DNA from 2 places in the Bacillus sp. J14TS2 genome. Region 2 is predicted to be linked to the other one. Evidence: a T-box and tRNA genes for the amino acid it is inferred to sense, from the RefSeq annotation. Region 2 holds a T-box; the other holds one or more tRNA genes.

Region 1 (6,389 bases), on a different contig from region 2:
CTGTTCATCGACGTATAAACTTTCTAGATTCTGACGAGATAAAGGAAACACGGCGAAGAATGAGCCGATGTTGACTTATCGTAGGAAGAAGCGTAAAAGTTTACTAGTCGATAGGCGTTGTAGCTGGATCTAATTAATGGTGTTTCTCGTTTATCTTCTTCTTTATCTGGTTTTGAGAGAATAACAAAAATTTCTCTTGCTTTTTACATAAAAATGGTTATAATAAATAATGTCGATTCTAAACGAATCTTCTACTAAGTAAAAACATATTTTATGCAAATGAAGTCTGGTGGCAATAGCGAAGAGGTCACACCCGTTCCCATCCCGAACACGGTAGTTAAGCTCTTCAGCGCCGATGGTAATAGGGGGCTTCCCCCTGTGAGAGCAGGACGTTGCCAGGCTAATAAATAAAATTGAGAGGAGCAAGCAGAACAAGGAAGCAATTGAGTGAAGAAAAGATCGTACTCCGGTACGTGACTGACTGAACGAATGAAGCTGACATAGTAATGCACTGCTCATCACAATTTTATAATGGAGGATTAGCTCAGCTGGGAGAGCATCTGCCTTACAAGCAGAGGGTCGGCGGTTCGAACCCGTCATCCTCCACCATTATTTTGCCGGCCTAGCTCAATTGGTAGAGCAACTGACTTGTAATCAGTAGGTTGGGGGTTCAAGTCCTCTGGCCGGCACCATGGACGAGCCATTAGCTCAGTTGGTAGAGCATCTGACTTTTAATCAGAGGGTCGCAGGTTCGAATCCTGCATGGCTCACCATTTGATAGTTGTTCCAATTCATCGAGCGGGTGTGGTGGAATTGGCAGACACGCTAGACTTAGGATCTAGTGCCGCAAGGCGTGGGGGTTCGACTCCCTTCACCCGCACTTAAATTATTTTGTAAGCACCCATATCTGCGGAAGTAGTTCAGTGGTAGAACATCACCTTGCCAAGGTGGGGGTCGCGGGTTCGAATCCCGTCTTCCGCTCCAGATTATGATTATGCCGGGGTGGCGGAACTGGCAGACGCACAGGACTTAAAATCCTGCGGTAGGTGACTACCGTACCGGTTCGATTCCGGTCCTCGGCATTTTTAGCGCCCGTAGCTCAATTGGATAGAGCGTTTGACTACGGATCAAAAGGTTAGGGGTTCGACTCCTCTCGGGCGCGCCAATTCTAAAAGTAGAATTTGGAATAATAATGTTTTACCAAATTTATAACGTCCAACATTCTATTTCTCACATTAAACGGGAAGTAGCTCAGCTTGGTAGAGCACTTGGTTTGGGACCAAGGGGTCGCAGGTTCGAATCCTGTCTTCCCGATTATTCTTTAATGGGGCCTTAGCTCAGCTGGGAGAGCGCCTGCCTTGCACGCAGGAGGTCAGCGGTTCGATCCCGCTAGGCTCCACCAATGAATGTGAATTAATCAATGTGGCGGTGTAGCTCAGCTGGCTAGAGCGTACGGTTCATACCCGTGAGGTCGGGGGTTCGATCCCCTCCGCCGCTATCAACAATGGACCTTTAGCTCAGCTGGTTAGAGCAGACGGCTCATAACCGTCCGGTCGTAGGTTCGAGTCCTACAAGGTCCACCATGTTTTTATTCCTGGAGGAATACCCAAGTCTGGCTGAAGGGATCGGTCTTGAAAACCGACAGGCGGGTTAAACCGCGCGGGGGTTCGAATCCCTCTTCCTCCGCCATATACTTTAAAAATCGTCGCGGGGTGGAGCAGTCTGGTAGCTCGTCGGGCTCATAACCCGAAGGTCGCAGGTTCAAATCCTGCCCCCGCAATTTGGTCCGGTAGTTCAGTTGGTTAGAATGCCTGCCTGTCACGCAGGAGGTCGCGGGTTCGAGTCCCGTCCGGACCGCCATTTGTATTACATAAACTTATTGTTAAATGAAAGGTTTAGGATAAGCGTGAAGATCGAGAAAGCGTTCGAGAGAGCATCGAAACGTACTTAGTACGTGTGGATGTGAAAGAGTACGCTGACAAAGAATTTCGAAGCTTAGCGTAAACCGTAACTTAAGGCTCAGTAGCTCAGTCGGTAGAGCAAAGGACTGAAAATCCTTGTGTCGGCGGTTCGATTCCGTCCTGAGCCACCATTTTAAATGATGCGATATGGCGGTTATGGCGAAGTGGTTAACGCATCGGATTGTGGCTCCGACATTCGTGGGTTCGATTCCCACTAGTCGCCCCATTATAAATTTTCTGCGGGTGTAGTTTAGTGGTAAAACTACAGCCTTCCAAGCTGTTGTCGTGGGTTCGATTCCCATCACCCGCTCCATTTTTTACGAAGGGCCTATAGCTCAGCTGGTTAGAGCGCACGCCTGATAAGCGTGAGGTCGGTGGTTCGAGTCCACTTAGGCCCACTATTCCGCAGTAGCTCAGTGGTAGAGCTATCGGCTGTTAACCGATCGGTCGTAGGTTCGAATCCTACCTGCGGAGTTGTCTAATGCTTTCTAACAAATGTTTTTACGGGGAAGTACTCAAGTGGCTGAAGAGGTGCCCCTGCTAAGGGCATAGGTCGCGTAAGCGGCGCGAGGGTTCAAATCCCTCCTTCTCCGCCATTACATATTTTTAAGGCCCCTTGGTCAAGCGGTTAAGACACCGCCCTTTCACGGCGGTAACACGGGTTCGAATCCCGTAGGGGTCATCTCAAAAAAGATCACAACTTCAAAAGGAGTTGTGATCTTTTTTATGGATTCAGAAACGACTTGTCTGATGCTAGTTTGCTTGTCGCCAATAGCCAGTACTTATTGTTCTCTTAATCCGAATGATCATCATCAACATAGCTGTCTTTTTCTTTATAAGGGATATCTCCCAATGGCGACTCCATTCCGGTGTCGTCCAGCTGTTCTTCATACTCTTCTTTTTCCTCTGTTTGCAGGGTACTTCGATGCTTCCCACTCATATCGGTTACGCTAAAGGTCTCATACTCCTCTTGGGTTCCATCTTTGCTTTCGTCTTCATACAGCTTATTATAATCATCATAATCGCCGACAAAATCTGATGGGGTCTCTGAGGTTCCGAATTTTGCGACCTGTTCGAAGCTGTCTTCGTAATCTTTTATTGGACCTTTATATCGATTGGAAAAGGAATTGTCATGGGCTGGTTTTAAGATTTCTTCTTCAACGGGTCGATCCTCAGGCACTTTTTGTTCTGGCGAGTGGTCAATACAATAGGTTGTGGAAGGAAGAGCCTCCAGTCGTTCATAAGGGATCTCTTTCCCGCAGACTTCACATTGCCCATATGTCCCTTTCTCCATTGCTTGTAGGGCATGTTCAACCTTTCCTAGCTCATCTTGAGCATGTACAGATAGAGCCATATCTTTTTCTCTTTCATAAAAACCTGTACCCGCATCGGCTGGGTGGTTATCATAAAGAGAAAGTTCGCCAATATTTTCGTAAGCACTGCGATTCCGAAAACTATCTTCATCATCTGTTATTTCAAGTTGTTGCTTCTGTTGTAAAAGCTCTGCTTTTAAATTCGTCATCTGCTCTTTGGTAATCATCATGGCACATCCCTTTCAAGTCTTCAAAAGTAGTATAAGCACTTTTTAAAATGCTAATCAGGATCTTTTATGATTACTTATCTTTTCCTCTAAAGAAAGGGTGATAAACATAAAGTGAAACTTCATCCCCCACTGAATGTTAAGGATCAAAGCGGCAGGCTCAAAGCACGACATCCTGTCGTTTCGCCCGCACTAGTACGTCCTGTACGTCCAACACCTTTGTGACCTGCGTCCTGCAGGCCTGAACCAATCGGGTATTTACTGGCAGTTGTCCCCCACTTATCACTCTCGTTTTCACCTGGAATTCCTGATGGGGGTCTTACTGCCAGTTAATTCGGGATAAAAAAGCCCTCCTTTAAGGAGAGCTAGGTTTAGATAAAGTAGCTAAGAATCACACCAACGGACATTAAGAGTCCATAAAACGTGTTTGTTTTTGCTGTAGCAACCATTGCTGGCATCATTTCATATGGTTCAGTTTTTCCCATAAAGCCTTTTACTGCTTGTACAGCTTTAGGAATACTTATGAAGGTAACGAATAACCAATAAGGTGCATCCGTAAAAATTGTCATAAAAATAATCCATACATAGGAAAAAGCAAACATCGTTGCTAATAATTTAATCGCATTTTTTCTTCCAATGAGAATCGCAATCGTTTTACGACCACTTTCTTTATCGCCATCTAAATCGCGAATATTATTGGAGAGCATAATACTGCCAATAAGCACGGAAACCGGAATGGAAATGAGCACACTTTGTTGAGAAATCGCCCCAGTTTGGATGAAATAAGCGATTTGAATAATGACAAATCCCATAAAAAAGCCTGACATCAGTTCTCCAAAGGGTGTGTAGGCAATCGGATGAGGGCCAGCCGTATAAAAATATCCGACAAGCATACAGACAAAACCGATCACTGCAATCCATAAGCTGGTGGTTAGCGAAATATAGACACCGAGTAGAAGGGCAATGCCAAAGAGCATAAAGGCTAATTTTAAAACTGTTTTGGGCTTCACACCATTTCGAACAATCGCTCCACCGATCCCAACCGATTCCTCATGATCCAATCCTCGCACATAATCAAAGTATTCATTAAACATATTGGTCGCGGCTTGAATTAACAGGCTTGCGATCATCATTGCTAAAAATAAAGGGATATGGATGGCATAATCTTTACCTGCGATAGCAGTTCCAAGCAATACTGGGACAAATGCTGCTGTAAGGGTATGAGGGCGTGCAAGCTGCCACCATATTCTCCAGCCCTTATCTGCTTGTATAACAGAACTAGTCTGAGCTTTCATAGAAACGTCTCTCCTCTAATGAACAAATAATAAAATAATCAGGATCAAAGGCTAAAACCGCGACGTCCTGTTGCAATGCCTTTGTGACCAATGTCCTGTTGGCCTAATGGCCATGTGCACCATGCCCGCATGACGTCACTTTTATGATCAATATCTTCTTAGTCTCTTATAAAGTTTATGAAAAGTATCACAAAGTGTCAATCCTTTCTGGGTAAATATTCATGGGAAATGATTTCCTAAGTGTGAACACTACATTTAACGTGCTACTTCATATATAATAAAGAAGTATACAGACTTTAGAACGTAGCTTTAGGAGAGATTGACTTTGAAGACAATATTATCCCCCAGTCGCTTTGAACAATCAACTGCAATCAAGAGGGGCAAGCTTTTTAGTTATACAGTACCTATAGATCCATGTGATCTTTTTGTTTTTTATCAGTCCCATCGTCCTACTTCAATAGGACAAAGATTTTATTGGAAAAACGCTGATGGTACCTGTGAAATGGTAGGAGTAGGGGTTGCTTTATCGCTTACAAGTAAATCCCCTGAGAGCAGATTTGCGGAGATTCAGCAGCAATGGGACAAGCTGATACAAGAAGCGCAGATTGAAAATAACTATGATGTAGCAGGAACTGGCCCCTTATTATTTGGCGGCTTTTCCTTTGATTCCCAGCAAATGCCGGCTAGTGAATGGGAAGACTTTGGGCATGCCCTCTTTTATTTACCTGAAATCATGATCACTTGTTCACAGGAACACTATTTCCTAACGATTAATCAATTCGACTCAATGAATCTAGAGGGTGGAGAACGAGTAAAACAATGGGTAAAGAAAATGAAGAGTGAGTCCCTTAGTATTCCAGAACGATTAGCCCAAAAGGAATATGATATAGAGGGATGGCTGAAAAGTGTGGAAGAGGTCGTCAATACATTACAAACCACTGATATGCAAAAGGTTGTATTGGCTAGAAAATTGCAGCTTGATTTTACGGAGCCTTTGCGATCAGAGCCCATTATCGACCAGCTATTATCCCAGCAACCGAATAGTTATGTATTTTCGATGGAAGCTGGGGATAGCTGTTTTCTTGGTGCTTCGCCGGAACGGTTGATTGAAAAAATGGATCAGCAAGTTCTATCAACTTGTTTAGCGGGCTCGACGGCTCGTGGAGAAAATAAACAGGTAGATAAACGTTTAGGAGACAGCTTATTACAGGATCCGAAAAACCTTTTCGAACATGAGTTAGTTGTATCGATGATTGAAGATGCCTTACGCCCATTTTGTGAAGAAATGCTCGTACCTAAGGAACCGATCTTATTAAAAACGCCGTATATCCAACATTTATATACCCCTGTAAAAGGTAGGTCGAAACGAGATTGTTCTATTCTGGAAATGGTGCAATCTCTTCATCCAACCCCTGCCATGGGCGGGGTGCCGACAAGATCAGCGATGAACATAATCCGTGACAAGGAAAACATGGATCGTGGTTTTTATGCGAGTCCGATCGGGTGGACAGACTACCAAGGAAACGGGGAATTTATCGTTGGGATCCGTTCAGGGCTTGCAAAAGGGAGCTCCGCCTATTTATATGCGGGGTG
Region 2 (6,389 bases):
ATGACCTAAAGAGAACGATTGAGAAGCGGCAGATAGAGAAGGAAATAAAACCAACCATAGAAGTGATCCATCGTAATCGTTGGGTACAATTTTAAAAAGAAAGGGGAATATATTTATGAGCGAAGTCAAAACGAAGGGGTTTGCAGCAAAGCAGGCAAGCTATGCTTTAGTGAATGTAACCACAGAGGAAAAAAATCAGGCACTAAAGTTTATTGCAGATGAATTATTAGCATCACAACAAGAATTGCTTACAGCTAATGAAAAAGATTTACAATTTGGAAAAGAGAATGGGATTTCCACAGCCATATTGGACCGGATCATGTTAAATGAAGAACGTATCCAAGCAATGGCACAAGCGATAGAGCTTTTAATCCAACTTAAAGATCCAATTGGAGAAACAATCGAAGAAATTGAAAAAGAGAATGGATTGCACATCTATAAGAAACGTGTCCCTGTTGGGGTGATCGGTATGATCTATGAAGCACGGCCAAATGTTACGATCGATGCAGCAACATTAGCTTTAAAAACGGGTAATGCGGTTATTTTAAGAGGAAGTTCCTCGGCAAAATATTCTAATATGGCGCTTGTAAAAGTCATTCATCAAGCATTAAAAAATAGTCGGTTACCCCAAGACTCAGTTCAATTATTAGAAGATACAAGCAGGGAAACAGCAAAAGAGCTATTCCGCTTAAATGAGTATTTAGATGTTCTAATCCCTAGAGGTGGTAAACAATTAATTGAAACAGTCATCCGGGAATCAACCGTTCCGGTAATTGAAACAGGGGCAGGCAATTGTCATGTTTTTATTGATGAATCAGCTGAATGGGAAATGGCTAAAAACGTAGCTTTAAATGCGAAAATTCAACGACCTTCTGTATGTAATACGATTGAAACTTTGTTAATTCATGAAAAATGGTTTGAAGAATACGGAGTAGAGCTCGTACAAAAATTCCAAGACAACAACGTAGAAATTTACGGAGATGAAATCATTAGAGAGAAGTGTCATAATATACTTGTGGCAACAGAAGAGGATTGGACGACAGAATATTTGGGTTTATCGATCAGTATGAAGGTCGTATCGAGTGTCCAAGAAGCGATTGATCATATCAATCATTATGGAACCCACCATTCAGAGTCCATTATAACTAGACAGGATCAACATGCTGCACAATTTTTAAATAGTGTCGATGCAGCGGCTGTCTATCATAATGCTTCTACACGTTTTACCGATGGATTTGAGTTCGGCTATGGTGCAGAAATAGGCATAAGTACGCAAAAATTACATGCACGCGGCCCGATGGGATTAGAAGCCCTTACGTCGAGTAAGTTCTTTATTTACGGTAATGGACAAATACGAAATTAAAGCGAAGGAGAACGCCCTATGCAAGAAATTAAAGTACAATTAAGCAAAGATCAAAAAGAAAAGCCAACCGATGCACAATTGCCTTTTGGCCGTTATTTTACGGATCATATGTTTATGATGAACTATGAGGAAGGCAAGGGCTGGTTTGATGCCAGAGTTGTTCCTTATCAACCAATTGTTTTAGATCCTGCTGCGATGATCTTTCATTATGGTCAAACTATTTTTGAAGGATTAAAGGCATATGTAACAGAAAATCAAGAAGTATTGCTATTTAGACCTGATGAAAATATGAAGCGCATGAACCGTTCCAATCAACGGTTATGTATTCCGGCGATCGATGAAAATCTAGCTTTAGAGGCATTGAAAAAGCTCATTTCCGTTGATCGTGCTTGGATTCCTACGAAGGAAGGGACTTCTCTTTATATTCGTCCGTTTATTTTTGCGACTGAGCCTTACTTAGGTGTAGCACCGTCCAAGACCTACCAATTTGTGATTATTTTATCTCCGGTGGGTGCTTATTATAAAGAAGGAATGAACCCGGTAAAAATTGCGGTGGAAAGCGAATATGTGCGAGCTGTGAAAGGCGGAACGGGCGATGCTAAAACTGCAGGTAACTATGCAGGTGCCTTAAAAGCGCAAGAAGTAGCTGAAAGAGAAGGCTATTCACAAGTCCTTTGGTTAGATGGGAAAGAACATAAGTATATTGAGGAAGTCGGCAGTATGAATGTGTTCTTTAAAATAGATGGAGAAATTATTACACCTGCAATAAATGGAAGTATTTTACAAGGGATCACACGCAAATCTGTTATAGAATTATTAAAGCACTGGAACATCCCTGTGGTAGAGAGAAAGATTTCGATGGAAGAGGTTTACGAAGCGCATAAAGAAGGTAAACTAGAAGAAGCCTTTGGTACTGGTACAGCAGCCGTTATTTCACCAATTGGAGAGCTCTTCTGGAATGATCATAAAATCACCATCCATAATGGAGAAACTGGAGAAGTATCAAAAAAGCTCTATGATACTTTAACAGGTATTCAAACTGGAAAAGAAGCAGATCCGTTAAATTGGGTGATGAAAGTAGAATAAAACGCTGATAGTAACTAGTCCAGTCCAAAAGCTGATTAGTTACTATTTTGCATTATGGCGGGTGTTGAAAGCATACACTAATCGCCAAAACAAGGAGAAAAATGATGGCAATTCAAGACAAACGAGAGAATGTATTTTGCAACAATGAATATGGAGCATTAAAAAAAGTCATTTTATGTGAACCAAAATATATGGCGATTCGCGAGATTATTAACGAAACGCAGAAGCATTATAATAACCGGCAAATTGATCATCATCTTGCGGAAGAACAGCATCTTCAATTTATCACTTCTTTACGTGAATGTGGAGTAGAAGTTTTCGTGATTCCACCTAAAAAGGAATATCCTGAACAAGTGTTTACAAGGGATATTGGGTTTACCATTGGTCACCAAGTTTGTGTCTCGAAAATGGCGAGAACTATTCGTCAGGGAGAAGAAATTGAATTAAAAAATAGTCTAACCCATCATCAATTACCTTATCTGGATATCCAGGAAGGGAGGATTGAAGGTGGCGATGTCATGATAGACGGAATCACTGTTTATGTCGGAGTAAGCAGTCGTACCAATAAACAGGCAATATCCTTTTTAAAAAATGCTCTTCCTGACTATCATATCGTTCCCATTCCGTTTCAAGATCAGTATTTACACTTAGACTGTGTCTTTAATATTTTGTCTAAGGAGGAAGCGTTGTATTTTCCTCAAGCTTTTGATGAAAATACAATTGCGCTGTTAAAGGAAAAATATAATTTAATTGAAGTAACGGAAGATGAACAATTTACACTTGGGACAAATGTTCTGTCAATAGGAGGCAAAAGGCTCTTTAGCTTACCTGTTAATCAAAAAGTCAATCAACAATTAAGAAAGAAAGGGTATACGGTAATAGAAATCGATTTATCTGAAATCATTAAATCAGGAGGCTCTTTTCGATGCTGTACCTTACCGATCCTAAGGAGGGAATGATGCATCGTGTCACTAAAACCTGTACCAGATCATCTAAAAAAAGGACTAAAACTTCTGTTTGTTGGGTTTAATCCTAGTATTCGTTCAAGTGAAACCGGTCATCACTATGCAAATCCGACGAATAAGTTTTGGAAGCTTCTATTTGAAGCAGGACTTACGGAACGAAGATATCTTCCAAGTGAGGGGGACGCCCTTTTTGCACAAGGGTACGGATTTACAAATATTGTTCCGAGGCCAACGAGAAATGCTGCAGAAATTACAAAGGAAGAATATCGAAAAGGGAAAGACGTATTAGAAGAAAAAATTCGTTTTTATCGACCGAAAATCGTCTGTTTTGTAGGAAAAGGAGTTTATCTACAATTTTCAGGGAAAAGAAAAGCAGAATGGGGGAGTCAGCCAGATCAAACGATTCCTGGAGTGATTGATTTTGTGGCTCCTTCAACGAGTGGTCTTGTGCGAATGAGTCTTGAAGAAATGAAAGAAATTTATAGCCAATTAGGAAATCTGCTTGATTAATATTGAGGTGGAATTTGTAAGGAAAGAGGTTGCTTTTCTATAAATAATCCATTATAATAACGAAAATTAATTAATAAAGTGAAACTTCAACCAGTGGGGATTTTCTTCATCCCCTACCTGTTAGTTGAACTAATCTGGGATCAACTGGCGGTTGATTCGGGATAAATCCTTTGATGAAGAGAGTAATGATCAATACGGCATAAGCGAGTTAGGGATGGTGAAAGCCTAGCAGTCTGTTTGTTCATGAAACGCACTTCTGAGGAGCGGCCTGAAGGTATAGTAGGGTTTAGCCGGAGAGATTCCGTTATAACATAAAAGCAGGTTCAATATGAACAATCAGAGTGGTACCGCGATTCAACTCGTCTCTTAATTTTAGAGGCGAGTTTTTTTGTTTCTTAAGGAATTGTAAAAATCGCAGCTTTGTGAATGATTTACTGATGTTGGTTGGGGGCGACTTCATGCTCCAGCGCCTAGAGCTCTAGAAGCTCAAAGGTTGTGAGTTCATCGGCGAAGACATGGGGATGTGGCGGTCTGGACTCTATGAAGGGAAAAGGCATCATAGGGGGCAGGGACAATTGCTTGCGAAGTACAACAGGATGTTGGTCAGAAAGGCGTTGCGCTTTTGTTAAAAAATGGGGAGTGTGAAGTGGTAATGGTATATTTTACAGAAGAATATGCGAAGAAAATTACAGAGCAACTGGATGATACTTTATCTTATGAAGAAATCGAAGAATTAATCGAAATTCCCAAATATGAAAAACAAGGTGATCTAGCTTTTCCGTGTTTTGTTCTTGCCAAAAAGTGGCGAAAATCTCCGCAAGAAATAGCTAGAGAATTATCTGAGAAGGTAGCACATCCTTTATTTAGCAAAATCGAGGCTAAAGGATCTTATGTGAATGCTTTTCTCCATAAGGAAACGGTTGTTAAGCATACTTTAGAACAAATTATTCAAGATGGAAGGAACTATGGCTCATGGAACTTCGGAGAAGGAAAAAACGTAGTAGTGGATTTTTCCTCTCCCAATATTGCTAAGCCTTTTTCAATGGGGCATTTAAGATCAACCGTAATTGGAAATTCACTAGCTTACATTGCCGAAAAGTGTGGGTATAAAGCGATCCGTATTAATCATCTGGGTGATTGGGGAACGCAATTTGGAAAGTTAATTGTCGCCTATAAGCTATGGGGAAATGAGCAGCAGGTGAAACAGCAGCCGATTAAGGAATTATTATCCTTATATGTTAAGTTTCATGAAGAAGCTGAGAAGGACCCACAACTCGAAAAGGCGGCTAGAATGTGGTTTAAGAAACTAGAAGATGGTGATGAGGAAGCCTCTCAACTATGGTTATGGTTTCGGGAGGAATCGCTTCATGCATTTACTAAGATCTATGATTTGTTACATGTTCGTTTCGATTCGTATCAGGGAGAAGCCTTTTATAATGATAAAATGGAAGAAACGGTAAACAAGCTAGCTTCGCTTCAGCTACTTGAACACTCAGATGGCGCCCAGATTGTCGAGCTAAAAGAATTCAATTTACCCCCATGCTTAATTCAGAAATCGGATGGGGCCACTTTATATGCAACAAGGGATTTAACTGCTGCTATTTATCGTCATGATCATTACCATTTTGATAAAGCCTTCTATGTAGTAGGTCAGGAACAAAGTCTGCATTTTCAACAAGTAATCCGCGTCTTAGAAAAAATGAATCACCCGTGGGCTAAAAATATTGCTCACGTCCCATTCGGTTTTATTTTAAAGGATGGGAAAAAAATGTCCACTAGGAAAGGCAAAGTGGTGTTATTAGAAAAAGTAATGGAAGAAGCCATTCAACTTGCCCAAAAAAATATTGAAGAAAAAAATCCAAATTTACCATTGAAAGAAGAAGTAGCGAAAATGGTCGGAGTAGGGGCGATTATTTTTCATGATTTAAAACACGAAAAACAAAATAATATTGAGTTTTCTCTTGAGGACATGTTAAAGTTCGAAGGGAATACAGGTCCTTATGTGCAATATACTCACGCTAGAGCCTGTTCACTCTTGAGAAAAACGGATCGCTTGGATGACACTAAGGATATAACAGGAAAAATAGAAGAAGAAAGCTGGATGATTGTCAAACAGCTTATGTTATTTCCTGCGATCGTCGAAAAAAGTTTTTTGCGTAATGAACCATCCGAAATCTCAAAGTATTTAATCCAACTATCTCAAGATTTTAATAAATATTACGCCCATATTAAGATTTTGCATGATGATCACTATCTTGCAACCCGCTTGGCCCTTGTTAAGTCCATGATAATTGTGTTAGAAGAAGGTCTTAGATTATTGGGAATACAGGCCCCAAAGCAAATGTGATCTTAGGTGAAATCCCTATGTAGAACGAATTTGGGCTTGCTGAATATGTTGATAATAGATAGCCCATGGAGCTGCAGGGGGATGAAAGCCCCCTTCTGAATGGGATAAGGTTTTACTT

What was found. The T-box of region 2 lies ahead of argS (arginine--tRNA ligase). A T-box ahead of a tRNA ligase gene usually reads a tRNA of that ligase, here a tRNA-Arg.
Region 1: it encodes a tRNA-Arg, which carries the amino acid that the T-box ahead of argS (arginine--tRNA ligase) is inferred to sense. The anticodon was not compared.

Annotation. Positions count from the first base shown of each region.
Region 1 is NZ_BORE01000011.1:158,848-165,236, reverse strand. It holds rRNA gene rrf (5S ribosomal RNA) at 286-401, shown strand; tRNA gene KI375_RS17800 (tRNA-Val) at 534-609, shown strand; tRNA gene KI375_RS17795 (tRNA-Thr) at 617-692, shown strand; tRNA gene KI375_RS17790 (tRNA-Lys) at 698-773, shown strand; tRNA gene KI375_RS17785 (tRNA-Leu) at 799-880, shown strand; tRNA gene KI375_RS17780 (tRNA-Gly) at 910-984, shown strand; tRNA gene KI375_RS17775 (tRNA-Leu) at 997-1,082, shown strand; tRNA gene KI375_RS17770 (tRNA-Arg) at 1,089-1,165, shown strand; tRNA gene KI375_RS17765 (tRNA-Pro) at 1,241-1,314, shown strand; tRNA gene KI375_RS17760 (tRNA-Ala) at 1,327-1,402, shown strand; tRNA gene KI375_RS17755 (tRNA-Met) at 1,425-1,498, shown strand; tRNA gene KI375_RS17750 (tRNA-Ile) at 1,507-1,583, shown strand; tRNA gene KI375_RS17745 (tRNA-Ser) at 1,597-1,689, shown strand; tRNA gene KI375_RS17740 (tRNA-Met) at 1,707-1,780, shown strand; tRNA gene KI375_RS17735 (tRNA-Asp) at 1,784-1,860, shown strand; tRNA gene KI375_RS17730 (tRNA-Phe) at 2,017-2,092, shown strand; tRNA gene KI375_RS17725 (tRNA-His) at 2,112-2,187, shown strand; tRNA gene KI375_RS17720 (tRNA-Gly) at 2,201-2,274, shown strand; tRNA gene KI375_RS17715 (tRNA-Ile) at 2,286-2,359, shown strand; tRNA gene KI375_RS17710 (tRNA-Asn) at 2,364-2,435, shown strand; tRNA gene KI375_RS17705 (tRNA-Ser) at 2,467-2,557, shown strand; tRNA gene KI375_RS17700 (tRNA-Glu) at 2,572-2,643, shown strand; gene KI375_RS17695 (TraR/DksA C4-type zinc finger protein) at 2,755-3,501, opposite strand; gene KI375_RS17690 (1,4-dihydroxy-2-naphthoate polyprenyltransferase) at 3,873-4,796, opposite strand; gene KI375_RS17685 (isochorismate synthase) at 5,122-6,389, shown strand, end outside.
Region 2 is NZ_BORE01000002.1:156,720-163,108, forward strand. It holds gene proB (glutamate 5-kinase) at 1-95, shown strand, start outside; gene KI375_RS03350 (glutamate-5-semialdehyde dehydrogenase) at 116-1,363, shown strand; gene KI375_RS03355 (branched-chain amino acid aminotransferase) at 1,382-2,449, shown strand; gene KI375_RS03360 (dimethylarginine dimethylaminohydrolase family protein) at 2,551-3,408, shown strand; gene KI375_RS03365 (mismatch-specific DNA-glycosylase) at 3,415-3,924, shown strand; T-box leader at 4,086-4,294, shown strand; gene argS (arginine--tRNA ligase) at 4,577-6,271, shown strand.